Regions from separate parts of the Streptomyces sp. NPDC059740 genome, predicted to be linked through region 3. Evidence: riboswitches for the same ligand, from Rfam matches in the RefSeq annotation. Region 3 holds a riboswitch; each other region holds the start of a gene.
What was found. Region 3 has a riboswitch for S-adenosylmethionine ahead of thrC (threonine synthase). Riboswitches for the same ligand answer to the same signal wherever they lie in the genome.
Positions count from the first base shown of each region.

Region 1: linked by a shared signal. The riboswitch ahead of ACFV3R_RS21450 (aminotransferase class V-fold PLP-dependent enzyme) and the one ahead of thrC (threonine synthase) in region 3 are both predicted to bind S-adenosylmethionine.
Region 2: linked by a shared signal. The riboswitch ahead of ACFV3R_RS27790 (glutathione S-transferase C-terminal domain-containing protein) and the one ahead of thrC (threonine synthase) in region 3 are both predicted to bind S-adenosylmethionine.

Region 1 is NZ_JBHWGP010000019.1:25,074-29,342, forward strand. It holds gene ACFV3R_RS21440 (rhomboid family intramembrane serine protease) at 215-895, shown strand; gene ACFV3R_RS21445 (Lrp/AsnC ligand binding domain-containing protein) at 947-1,228, shown strand; gene ACFV3R_RS21450 (aminotransferase class V-fold PLP-dependent enzyme) at 1,323-2,759, opposite strand; SAM riboswitch class IV at 3,181-3,298, opposite strand; gene trpD (anthranilate phosphoribosyltransferase) at 3,585-4,269, opposite strand, start outside.
Region 2 is NZ_JBHWGP010000033.1:36,601-40,869, reverse strand. It holds gene ACFV3R_RS27805 (LLM class flavin-dependent oxidoreductase) at 1-676, opposite strand, end outside; gene ACFV3R_RS27800 (putative leader peptide) at 748-1,068, opposite strand; gene ACFV3R_RS27795 (hypothetical protein) at 1,238-1,372, opposite strand; SAM riboswitch class IV at 1,527-1,673, shown strand; gene ACFV3R_RS27790 (glutathione S-transferase C-terminal domain-containing protein) at 1,887-2,669, shown strand; partial or broken gene ACFV3R_RS27785 (iron chelate uptake ABC transporter family permease subunit) at 2,884-3,352, shown strand; gene ACFV3R_RS27780 (GntR family transcriptional regulator) at 3,413-4,132, shown strand; gene ACFV3R_RS27775 (ADP-ribosylglycohydrolase family protein) at 4,207-4,269, shown strand, end outside.
Region 3 is NZ_JBHWGP010000011.1:32,212-36,480, forward strand. It holds gene ACFV3R_RS15635 (trehalose-6-phosphate synthase) at 1-520, opposite strand, end outside; gene ACFV3R_RS15640 (glucosyl-3-phosphoglycerate synthase) at 657-1,634, opposite strand; SAM riboswitch class I at 1,942-2,097, shown strand; gene thrC (threonine synthase) at 2,115-3,395, shown strand; gene ACFV3R_RS15650 (MoaD/ThiS family protein) at 3,484-3,762, shown strand; gene ACFV3R_RS15655 (cold-shock protein) at 4,257-4,269, shown strand, end outside.

The DNA.
Region 1 (4,269 bases), on a different contig from region 3:
GACCACGACCCGCCTCCCCCGGGCGGACGGGTCCCGGCGCGGCGCAACCGGCTCGCCGACGAGGAACGTCCCTGGTGCTCACCCTACGGCCTGCGCCCCCTCCCCTGCGGGGCGCGCCCGCAGCCGCCCCGCACCACGGCGCGCACGCCCACCGGGTGGCCGGGCCCGGAACCGGCACCCACTTCCTGGCCGAGTTTTCCGGGATGATCCACCCATGTCCGTTTCGCACCTCCTGGTGCTCCGTGCCGTGCGGATGCGCGGCCGCGACGTGCTGACGGCCCTGTGCTGTGCCGTGTTCCTCGCGGGACCGACCGCCCCGCTCACCGGGGCCGCGGCCGGCGGGGACGGGGGCCGCGCCGCGCAGAACGCCTACTTCGCCCGGTGGGGCGTGGTCCCCCGCGAGCTGTGGGAGGGGACCGTGCGCGCCTCGGCCACCCCGCTGACCGCGCTCTTCGTGCACGGCGGGTGGGTGCACCTGCTGGGCAACCTGCTCTTTCTGCACGTCTTCGGCGGCCTGGTGGAGGAGCGTCTGGGGCGCGCCCGCTTCGTCCTCTTCTACCTCGTCACCGGGTACCTGGCGCTGCTCGGCTACGCGGCGGTGCACGCCGGCTCGGGGCGGGCCCTGGTGGGGGCGTCCGGTGCCGTCTCCGGTGTGCTGGGCGCCTTCCTCTACCTCTTCCCCCGCGCCAGGGTGACCAGCCTGCTGCCGTTCCTCCTCTTCCTCCCGCTGCGCTTCCCGGCCTGGGTGGTGCTGGTCTTCTGGTTCGTGCTGCAGTGGCTCGCCGCGGGACACGACCCGGCCGGTCCCGGCGTGGCCCACCTGGCGCACCTCGTGGGCTTCGGGCTCGGCTTCCTCTACGCCTGGGCACGTCACCGGCGGCGGGGTGCGGGATAGGGTGGGCGGGCCCTGGAGAGAGCCGGGCAGCCGCGAGGGAGAAGACCAGCCGTGATCACTTCGATCGTCCTCATCAAGACCAGCGTGGACCGCATCCCGGAGATCGCCGAGAAGATCGCCGCGCTCGAGGGTGTCAGCGAGGTCTACTCGGTCACCGGGGCGCACGACCTGATCGCACTCGTCCGCGTCGCCCGCCACGACGACCTCGCCGACGTCATCCCCGGCCGCATCAGCAAGGTGCCGGGCGTCGCCTCCACCGAGACGCACATCGCCTTCCGCACCTACTCCCAGCACGACCTGGAGGCCGCGTTCGCCATCGGGCTGGACTCCTAGGACACCTGCGGGCCCGGCCCGGTACGGGGCGGGGCGCCACCACGGGAGGCAGCGCCCCGCCCCTGGGCGGCGGACGGCCGGTGCAGCGGGCCGGTCAGGCGGCGGTAACCGGGACGCAGCGGCCCTCCTGCGTCCGGTAGCTCCAGCGCGCGCCCTCGGTGACCAGCTCCCGCACCGCGCGCAGGAACCGCTCGACGTGCTCGTCGGGCGTGCCGGCCCCGAAGCTCACCCGGACCGCGTGGAGCGTCCCGCCGGCCGCGCCGGACTCCTCCGCGCCGCACTCCCCCGGGGCCTGCGGCTCGCTGCCGAGGAGTGTGCGCACCAGCGGGTGGGCGCAGAACAGGCCGTCGCGCACCCCGATGCCGTACTCGGCCGAGAGGGCCGCCGCGAAGTGCGAGGACTGCCAGCCCTCGACGGTGAAGGAGAGCACGCCCACCCGCGGCGTGTCCGGCCCGAACAGGCCCAGGACCCGCACGCCGGGGATGCCGGCGAGCCCTTCGCGGACCCTGGCCACCAGCGTCCGCTCGCGTGCCACCAGCGTGTCGAAGCCGGCCTCGGTCAGCGCGCGGCAGGCCGAGGCGATGGCGTGGACGCCGATGACGTTGGGCGAACCGGCCTCGTGGCGGGCCTCGGAGGTGTGCCACTCCACCGCGACACCGCCGTCCGGGCGCCGGGTGACGGTGCGGCTCGCGCCGCCGCCCGCCAGGTACGGCTCGGCCTCCCGCAGCCAGTCGGCGCGGCCCGCGAGGACGCCGGAGCCGAAGGGCGCGTAGAGCTTGTGGCCGGAGAAGGCGACCCAGTCCACGTCGAGCTCGGCCACGTCCACCGGGTGGTGGGGGGCGAGCTGGGCGGCGTCCAGGACGATGCGGGCGCCGTGGGCGTGCGCCGTGGCGGCCAGCTCCCGCACCGGCCAGATCTCGCCGGTGACGTTGGAGGCACCCGTCACGCAGACCAGGGCGGGGCCCGCGCCCTTGGGTGCCGCGGCCAGCGCGTCCGCCAGGGTGGTCACGGCCTGCTGCGGGGAGCGCGGGGCGTCGAGGTAGGTCACCGTCACGCCGGCGCGGCGGTGCCAGGGCAGCAGCGCGGCGTGGTGCTCGGTCTCGAAGACGTAGACGTGGGCCCCGGCGGGCAGCGCGCAGGCCAGCAGGTTCAGGGAGTCGGTGGTGGACCGGGTGAAGACCACCTCGTCCTCCGGGCGACAGCCGAGGAAGCGCGCCACGGTCTCCCGGCTGTTCTCGAACAGGTCCGTGGAGAGCTGCGAGAGGTGTCCGGCGCCGCGGTGCACGCTGCCGTAGTAGGGGGCGTAGGCCGCGACGTCGTCCCAGACGCGCTGCAGCGCCGGTGCGCTGGCCGCGTAGTCGAGCGCCGCGTAGGTGGTCTCGCCACCGGTCACGAGCGGGACGCGGACGTCGCGGCCGAGGACGGGGAGCGGGCCGCCGGCCGGGGCCTGGGGGGCGGTCCTCGCAGCGGTGGTGGTGGAGGCGGCAGCGGTGGCGGCGGAGGCGGCAGCGGTGCTGGCGGTGGCGGTCATGGCGGACTCCCGTGGTGGTGCGGGCGGCCGGCAACACCGCGCGGACGGCCGGGAGTCGGCGACGCGCGGTGGCGGCAGCAGGCGAGATGAGGGTGCTCGGTGCCCGTCGGGGCACGGGACGACAGGCACCGCGGCACACCGGTCCGCCGTCAGGGCGCACGGGTGGCCGGACGCGTCGTCCGGTGGGGGCGGTCAGGCCCCGGGGCCTGTCTCCGGGTCCGCGGCCGGCGTGGCGAGCCGGTCGGGAGGGGCGGCGGGTGCCGGTCGCGTCCGGTGGGGAGCGACGGGGCGCCGGTCACCGACGGCGGCGGGCACCCCAGGGGTACCGCTGCGCACGTCCGACGGCGATCCGGAGGACAGGCCTATCGCATTCGCTGCATCACGGAAGGCACTCCCTCGAAGGACCAGGTCCCCAATCGAGGGACCGCGCTTGCCGCAGACCTCGCTTGTCTGCGACCTGGTCATCACCCGGGGCACCCCGCCACGGACGGAGGGTTGCCGGACAGCGGGCCGGGGCCTTCACGCTGTCGCTCGTGACCTGCGGTGAGTATGGCACAGCGGGTTCGGACGGCGAAACCGTCGTCCCACATCCCGGGCACGCCCGCCAGGCGGCCGGAACCGGCTCACGGCGGCCCGCCGCAGGGGCCGCCGCGTGGTGCCTCAGGGGTCCTTGCCATGTGAGCGTCCGATGAGGTCGCGTGGTCCGGTGCCGTGCATCGCAAGGCGCCGGAGAGTCCTCGTAGCGGAGCTACCAGGGCTTTTCGGCAACGCCGCGAGGCGCGGTGCCAGACCACGCGACCCGGGCGGGCATATGGCAAGGACCCCTCAGGAGTTGCTGAGCTCCATCCAGCGCTCCAGCACGGTCGCCGCCGCCCCCGAGTCGACGGCCTGCGCCGCCCGCGCGATGCCCGCCGCGATCTGCTCCTCCAGCGAGGTGTCCGCCGGTTCGAGGGCGACCAGCGCCGCCGCCGAGTTCAGCAGGACCGCGTCCCGGACCGGGCCCTTCTCGCCCGCGAGGACCCGGCGGACGACGTCGGCGTTGTGGGCCGCGTCCCCACCGCGCAGGGCCTCGACGGGCACCAGCTCGACACCGACGTCGCGGGGGTCGAAGCGGTGCTCGGCCACGGCCCCGTCGCGGACCACCCACACCGTCGAGGTGGCGGTGGTGGTCAGCTCGTCCAGGCCGTCCTCGCCCCGGAAGACCAGCGCGGAGGAGCCACGTTCGGCGAGGACGCCGGCCAGGATCGGCGCCATGCGGGCGTCGGCGACGCCGGTGGCCTGGGCCTTCACCCGTGCCGGGTTGGTGAGCGGGCCGAGGAAGTTGAAGACGGTGCGCACGCCCAGTTCGGCACGGGCCGCCGCCACGTGGCGCAGCGCCGGGTGGAACCTGTTCGCGGCGCAGAAGGTGATGCCGGCCTCCGCAGCGACCTCGGCCACCCGGCGCGGGGACAGGTCGAGGTTGAGGCCGAGCTTCTCCAGGACGTCGGAGGCGCCGCTGGCGGAGGAGGAG
Region 2 (4,269 bases), on a different contig from region 3:
TGATCGAGGGGCCTCTGACGTGGAAGTACCTGCCCTCGAAGTCGATGTAGTGCAGCTTGTCGCGGTCGATGAAGCGCCCGGTGGCGGCGTCCCTGATCTCCGCGTCGTCCTCCCAGCTGTCCCACAGCCGGCGCACGACCTCCACGTGGTCGGCCGCCTCGTCGAGGAGTTCGCGCACGACCTCCTGCCCGGCAGGGGTGTCGTACCCCTCGGCGGGGAGCGGCGGGATCGTCCGGCGTCCGAAGTGCGCGGCTTCGTTCGGGCGGGCGGTGACCTGCACGCGCAGGCCGGCGCGGCCGGTGCTCACGTGGTCGAGGGTGGCGATCGCCTTGGAGATGTGGAACGGCTCCGTGTGGGTGGCGACCACCGTGGGCACCAGGCCGATGCGTCGGGTCAGCGGGGCGACCCGCGCGGCGACGAGGACGGCGTCCAGGCGGCCGCGCACCTGGTCGGTGCGCTCGTCGGGGCCGGTGGGCGAGGAGGACTGGAGGCCGAGCCCGTCCTCGATGGTCACGAAGTCGAGCAGCCCGCGTTCGGCCTCGGTGACGAGGTCGGTCCAGTAGGCGGCGGTGAGCAGTTCGCGGGGGCGGGCGACGGGCTCGCGCCAGGCGGCCGGATGCCAGCCTGCGCCGTCGAGGGCGACGGCGAGGTGCAGCGGGGCGGGAGAGGGGGACATGGGGGTGACGCCTTCCTGATGGCCGTGCGGGAGAGCCGGCCCCGGTACGGGGGCGGCTGCGGGGGCGGCGGTCAGGGGCGACAGAGCGCGCCGGCCACGCGCAGCAGGTCGATGTGGTGCCGGGAGTACAGGTGGAGGCGGGGCGGGGCGGGTTTCACGGCGTGGTGGCGGGACGCGGGCCGCACGTGCCGTGCCTGCGCGTCTGCGGCCCGGTGGTCCCGGGCACCGTGCCGGTCTGGCGCGCGGCTCCCCGGTGGGTGGCCGACCGCTCGTCGGCGGGCACCGCTACCCGACTGCGCCGTTCCCTCCCGCTGTCGGGCGTCCTCTTCGCGGAGGCCGGGGCCTGCGGTGGGGCGCCGGCCCGGCGGACACGGCGGAACCGGGAGATGCATGGACAGCTCCAGCGGACTCGGACAGCCCGGACCACGCGGGTGGTCGGCGCCGCGCCGAGCGGCAAAGGGCTCGGCGGAGGCGAGGCGACCGGTACACGTGGAACGGGGGCTGGGCGGGGAGGGGGCAGCACACCGCGACGGCGGTGGTCAGCGCGGGCTCAGAGAGTCGTCAGTCCCGGCAGTGGGCAGGACGGGCGGCCGTACAGAGGGCGCTGTTGACGCGCAGCAGGTCGACCGAGCGGTCCGAGCACAGCAGGACGCGGCCGGGGCGCTGTCGCGCGGCCTTTCCGTCAACTGCGTACATCGCCGTCACCGTCATTTCTCCGGCCTGGGTCCTGTCGTGGGACGCCGCCAGTCAGTCATGCCCTCGGGGGAATGTCAACGCGTATGCCCATCACTTGAGACCGTGCGCACGGCTTCTTGACGGCGTCACGGAGCGCACCGAAACTGGCGTGGACGGTCACGATTGTCAGCGCCCACGCCGCGGGTTCACCCCCGCTGATGTGGTCATCGGCCCCGGCCCGCTGGCAGGCAACCCTTCCGCCGCGACGGGGTGCCCCGGGTGACGACCGGGTCCCGCCGGTGCGGTGGGGCAAGCGTGGTCTCGCGTCTCGCGAGCCCCGAGGGTGAGACGGGCGGGCAATGCCCAGGAGTGACTTGACGAGGCGCTTGCACATCGATCTGTCGCGGGTCTCCAGCGCGTACTGATCCGCCGCCGGTTCGTCGTCGCGGACCGCTGCGAGCAGCGCAGTCGCTCCGCATTCGGCCGCCGGCGCCCCCGAGGCGGCGGTGGCTTCCTCGTTTCCCAAGGGAGAGTCATGCCCGAGACAGCTACGCGCGGCGCCGGGACGGCCGACGCCGTTCACCGGCAACCGAGTACGTCCGCCACTCGGCCCCACCCGGGGGCTTCGGCGGGCGCCCGGCTGCCACACGTCCTGCGAGGCCGGATCGGCATCGGCCTGGCAGGCGGCTTCTATCCGGAACCGCACCGCTACGACCTGTTCCTGTCGGAGAGTTGTCCGCACTCACTGCGCATCTCGATCACTCTGGACCTGCTCGGTCTCGACGGCGCGATCGCCACCACCGTCCTGACGCGCCCCGGCGACGCCCCCGACGCCTTCGCGGCGCTGCGCCACGCGTACGAAGCCACCCTGCACCACTACGACGGACCCCTCACCGCGCCCGCGCTGCGCGACCGCTGGAGCGGGCGCATCGTCAGCAACCACACCCCGGACATCCTCCGCGACCTCGCGGGGCCGCTCTCCGGCCACGACGGGGACCGCCCCTCGCGCCTGCGCCCGCCGCACCTGGCCGCAGCGGCCGAAGCCGTCGGTGAGGCGCTGGAACTGCACCTCTCCCCTGCCGCCCGCCCCGGTGAACAGCGTGCGGCACTGGATATGTGGGAGCGCCGGCTCACCGGGCAGCCCTACGCGCTGGGCGGGGAGCTGACGGCTGCGGACGTGGACCTGTGGGTGGCGCTCGTCCACCTCGGCCCACCCGGCACCCTCTGCTCGCACGTCCGGCTCCGGGACTATGTCCGCCGCCTCGGAGAGCACCCGTCCTTCCGGGGCAGGACCGTCGCGGCGCCCTGCACGGTGTGAGGACCACGCCGCGCGTCCGGGCCGCGCCAGGCCGGTCCCTGCGGCCGGCGCTCACCGGCTCCGGCTCCACCGGGAAGTGCGGCAGGCGAGGGCCGAGCCCGGCACCGGGAGGGAAAACCCGTCCTGCGGCCCGGTGCCGGGCGTTCCGGTGTCCGCGGCGTCAGGGCGCTCCGGCGCGCCGTGCCCTCCCCGGCGCAGGCCGTCTCCCCCATCCATCCTGGACACCCGGGTCCCGCGGGCCCCGGCCGCGCTGCCGGCGGGGCCGCGCCGGCGCCGGCCGGCACGCTGGTGCAGGCGGCGACCCGCAACCCGCTGGTCGAGCCCGGGGTTCCGGGCGTCTCCGGCGGCGGCGGCGCGCGGTGCGGTGCTCCTGACCACCTCCCTGCCGGCAGCCGGCCCCTGGGGGCTGGCGGCTGCGTCCGCGGTGGGCTCGGCCGTGCGGCCCTGCTGGTCTTCGGGCTCTCCGCACGGAACGGCTTCCGCCACGACCGGCTGGTGCTGGTCGTGCCGGGGTGTCCGCGGCGGCGGCCGTGATCGGCCTGCTCCTCGTGGTCACCGACCCGTTCAGCGCGACCAAGGCACTGATCCGGCTGTCCGGCTCCACCTACGGGCGCGCGTCTGCGGCCGTCCTGCGCCGGACACTTCCCGTTCGGACCGGCACGGCAGGGCCGGCAGCAGGCCGGGGCCGGAGCCTGTGACCCGGACAACAGACAGGTCCAGACAGGTTGACTTACGGTGTGGACATGTCTGCACAGGCGCGCAAGCATCAGCGGGTGGCCCGCATCCTGGGTCACGAGATCAGGGCCGGGGCGCTGCGGTCCGGCAGCCGGCTGCCCGGTGAGCACTCCCTGACCGAGCGGTTCGCGGTGAGCCGGACCACGGTCCGCGAGGCGCTGCGGGAGCTGGCCGAGGAGGGGCTGATCAGCACCCACCCCGGGATCGGCTCCTTCGTCACCTTCGACGGCGCGCCGCTGGACAACCGGCACGGCTGGACCCAGTCCCTGACCGAGCAGGGCACCGGACTCACCACGGCCCTGCTCCGGCTGGAGGTCGTCCAGGACGCCGAGCTCGGGGGGCGGCTGAACCTGCCCACCACCGCCTTCCTGGCCGTCGACCGGTTGCGGTCGCTGCCCGACGGCACCCCGGTGTCGTTGGAGCGCAGCCGCGTACCGTGCCACCCCGGCCTGGAGGACGTCCCGGCCGGCGGTCTGGTCGACGACTCGCTGACCGCCACCCTTGCGGCGGCCGGTCTCGTCGTGGCCTCCGGTGAACAGGCGGCGACCGCCGTGCCCCTGGAGGAGGAGGACGCGCGGCTCCTGGGGCGCGCACCCGGCGTCTCCTTCCTGCGGGTGCGACGCATCGGCAGGCTGCCCACCGGCGACCCCGTCGAGCACGTCGTCAGCCTCCTGGACCCCGCCCACTTCGAACTCCGCACCCGCTTCGGCGAGCCCGACGCGCCCTGACCCGCGCCGGCGCCTCCCGCACCCACCGGCCGTCCCCGCGCGGCCGTCCCCCCGAGCACAGGAACCACAGCACCATGAACGACCCCCGCACCGACCGTGCCCTCGGCGCCCTCTACGGGCTGGCCCTGGGCGACGCC
Region 3 (4,269 bases):
GGTCCGGGCGGCGCTCGCGGAGCATCCCCGGTACCAGCGTCAGGTGGTAGTCCTGCACCAGCACCGCGGCACCCTGCGCCGCGTCCCGGGCCAGCGCGTCCGCGAAGGCCGCGTTGTACGCCTCGTAGGAGGCCCACTGGGCGCGGAAGTCCGCGTCGAAGGCCGGCTCCAGCGGCGTCTGGTACAGCAGGTGGTGGACGAACCACAGCACGGAGTTGGCGATGCCGTTGTAGGCGTCCGTGAAGGTCTGCGGCGCGATGTCGAGCATGCGGACCCGCTGCTCGCCGGTGTCGGACTCGGGGAGCTGGGCGGGGTGGCGGCGGGCGGCCTCGCGGTCGCCGTCGTTCAGCGCCGCGCAGACCCACAGCGCGTCCGCGTCCGGACCGATCGCCGAGAGCCCCGACACCAGGCCGCCGCCGCCGCGTTTGGCGCGCAGCGAGCCGTCCTCCTCCAGGGAGTACGAGACGGGGCCGCGGTTGGACGCGACGAGGATCTGCGCACCAGGGGTCTCGGAGGCCATGCCCGACAACTAACCCACCGCACAACCGTCCAAACGTACGGACGCCGGGCGGCGCCGATCTCCGCAGACGCCGGGCGAGATCGCGCCACACCGCCCCGACCTGCACGGTCACAGCCCGTGCAGGCGGGACCCGCCCTCAGGCCGCCCGGCCCCGGGAGTACTCCGGCACCTCGCACACCGGTGGCCGCTCCTCGGTGTCCACCGCCCAGGTCCGCGGCTCGAACCCGCCGTCCTCACCCCGGACGAACTGGGTCAGCCGCGGCCGCACCAGATGGCCACGGGCCAGCCGCAGCTGCGCGGTGCGGTAGATCGCCGCCGCCATACGGCCCAGCGCCTGCCCGTCCTGGTGCCGGTGGCGCCGCACCCCGACGTCGACCTGGGCCAGGGCGTCCAGCCCCACCGTCTGCAACGCGTCCACCAGCAGACCCAGCTCCACCCCGTAGCCCACCGGGAACGGCAGCCGCTCCAGCAGCGAGCGCCGTGCCGCGTACTCGCCCCCCAGCGGCTGCACGAAACCGGCCAGCTGCGGCCAGTGCAGGTTCAGCAGGGGCCGGGCCACCAGCTCCGTCACCCGGCCGCCCTGCGCCGGGCCGCCGGCCCCCGCACCGCCGCCCGCCTCGGCACCCAGCGGCCGGTCGTACATGGCCTTGACCAGCGCGAGATCCGGGTCGGTCAGCAGGGGCGCGACGATGCCGGAGACGAAGGTGGCCGAGAACTCCCGCAGGTCGGCGTCGACGAAGCACACGATGTCGCCGCGGGTGACCAGCAGCGACCGCCACAGCACCTCGCCCTTGCCCGGTAGCGCCGGCAGCCGCGGCAGCACCGCGTCCCGGTGCACCACGCGGGCCCCGGCGGCGGCGGCCACCTCGGCGGTACGGTCGGACGAACCCGAGTCCAGGACCACCAGCTCGTCGACGAGCGGCATGGCGTCCGTCATCAGCTCGTCACGGATGGTGGTGACGATCTGGCCGACCGTCGCCTCCTCGTCGAGCGCCGGCAGCACCACGCTGACCGTCTGCCCAGACGCGGCCTTGGCGGCCGGCAGCAGGGCCGTGGGACGGTCGGCCGCCGACCAGGAGCGGGTGCCGAGCCAGCGCTCCACCTCTTCCAGCACCAGCGTCTCTCCTCACGCTCGCAGTCCGTCTCGCGGGCCCGTGCGGTACCCGTCCTCTCGTCCCGGCAGGTCGGCGACCGGCGGACGCGGGCCGGACGGGACCCTGGGGTCACGCTCTGACCTGCGCCCTCGCCTCCGCACCGCGGACCGGTGAGGACCGGCGCTCGTGCTGTGATCCATCTCGCGGTGCGGACGGCTGTCTCCAGCCCGGGGCCCTTCGGTTACAGTCTTGAACAACGCGAACGGCCCGCATATGTCGGGGTCGCCGCGCCACACAAACGCCCGGTCCGCAAGGCCGGTGCCACACCGCTCATCCAGAGGGGCAGAGGGAAACGGCCCGTTGAAGCCCCGGCAACCCTCCAGCCGGACTCGTCACCGCACCAGCAGCGGAACGCGAGGCTCCCCGGCTAGGGAAGGTGCCAATTCCGTCTCGCGGCGAGATGCGTCGCGAGGAAGATGAGGAGAAAGGGCCTCGCCTCCATGGCTGTGCAGACCGTCGCCACCGACACCCCCCTCACCCTCGGCTCCGCCGTCGCGCTGTCCTGCCGCGAATGCGGCGAGCGGTTCCCGCTGAGCCCGATCTTCGCCTGCGAGGCCTGTTTCGGCCCGCTGGAGATCGCCTACGACCTTCCCACCGGGGACCCCGAGGGGCTCCGGAAGCGCATCGAGGCCGGCCCGAACAACATCTGGCGCTACGCCCCGCTGTTGCCCGTCCCCGAGGACGTCGCGGACAAGCCGAACATCAACCCCGGCTTCACCAAGCTGGTCAAGGCCGACAACCTCGCCCGCGAGCTCGGCGTCACCGGCGGTCTGTACGTCAAGGACGACTCCGGCAACCCCACCCACTCCTTCAAGGACCGGGTGGTGGCCATCGCCGTCGAGGCGGCCCGCGTCTTCGGCTTCACCACCCTCTCCTGCTCCTCCACCGGCAACCTCGCCGGTGCCGTGGGCGCCGCCGCGGCCCGGGCCGGTTTCCGCTCCTGCGTCTTCATCCCGCACGACCTGGAGCAGGGCAAGGTGGTCATGGCCGCCGTCTACGGCGGCGACCTGGTCGGCATCGAGGGCAACTACGACGACGTCAACCGCTTCTGCTCCGAGCTCATCGGCGACCCGCTGGGCGAGGGCTGGGGCTTCGTCAACGTCAACCTCCGCCCGTACTACGGCGAGGGTTCCAAGACGCTGGCCTACGAGATCTGCGAGCAGCTCGGCTGGGAGCTGCCCGACCAGATCGTCATCCCCATCGCCTCCGGCTCGCAGCTCACCAAGATCGACAAGGGGCTCAAGGAGCTGATCCAGCTCGGCCTCGTCGAGGACAAGCCCTACAAGATCTTCGGCGCGCAGGCCGAGGGCTGCTCCCCGGTCTCCCGGGCCTTCAAGGACGGCCACGACGTGGTCCGCCCGGTCCGGCCGGACACCATCGCCAAGTCCCTGGCCATCGGGAACCCGGCCGACGGCCCGTACGTGCTGGACATCGCCCGCCGTACCGGCGGTGCCGTCGAGGACGTCAACGACGCACAGGTCGTCGACGCCATCAAGCTGCTGGCCCGCACCGAGGGCATCTTCGCCGAGACCGCGGGCGGCGTCACCGTCGGCGTGACCCGGAAGCTGATCGAGAACGGCCTTCTGGACCCGGCGAAGTCCACCGTCGTCCTCAACACCGGCGACGGGCTGAAGACGCTGGACGCCGTGGCGCCCACCACCGGCCCGACCGCGACGATCCGCCCCAGCCTGGACGCCTTCCGCGAGGCCGGCCTGGCCTGACGCGGGCCCCGGCCGGCCGCCCCCGGCCCCGCCCCGTCCCCTTTGCCACCCACCGACCCGGGCCCCGGGCCCGAGACTTGAGGCAGACATGAGCGTCACCGTCCGCATCCCGACCATCCTCCGCACCTACACCGGTGGCCAGGCCGAGGTCCCCGCCGACGGCGCGACCCTCTCGGAGGTCCTCGCGGACCTGGAGAAGAACCACAGCGGCATCGCCGCGCGCGTGCTGGACGACTCCGGCAAGCTCCGCCGTTTCGTCAACGTCTACGTCAACGACGACGACGTCCGCTTCGAGCAGGGCCTTGAGACCCCCACGCCCGAGGGTGCCGGCGTCTCCATCATCCCGGCGGTCGCCGGCGGCTGCTGAGCCACGCACCGCCCGACGGACCCGACACCGGCCGCCGCTCCTCCAGAGGGAGCGGCGGCCGGCTGCCGTGGGGGCGCGCGCACCGGGGTGCGCGGCGGGTGAGCGCGCCGGGGGGGGGTGGGATATGCGGAAGCGGTAATTCCGTACCGGGAATTAGCGTTAGAGTGGGCGCGGTTCCCGCATTGCGCGCAGGTCAAACGCGCATGACGAATCTCCGCGGCGGACACAAGATGTGTGCGTGGTTTGTCGGTTTGGTGTAGTTCGCCCGGACCGTATTGTGGCTGATTCCCTCTCTTTTTCGCTTATCGGTGTTTACCCTGGTCCGGATTTTTCGTCTGCTTGACCTGTTGCACTGGGCAGTTGTGCAGATACATTCAGCGGCGGTCGACGCGTTCCGGCGCACGCCCCCTCCTGCCGCCTGGCATCGGGGGTGAGGTCTGACCCGGGTCCGCGAAGTGCGGTCCTGCGTAGGGCCAGCAATAGGGGAGTAAGGAATGGCTCAGGGCA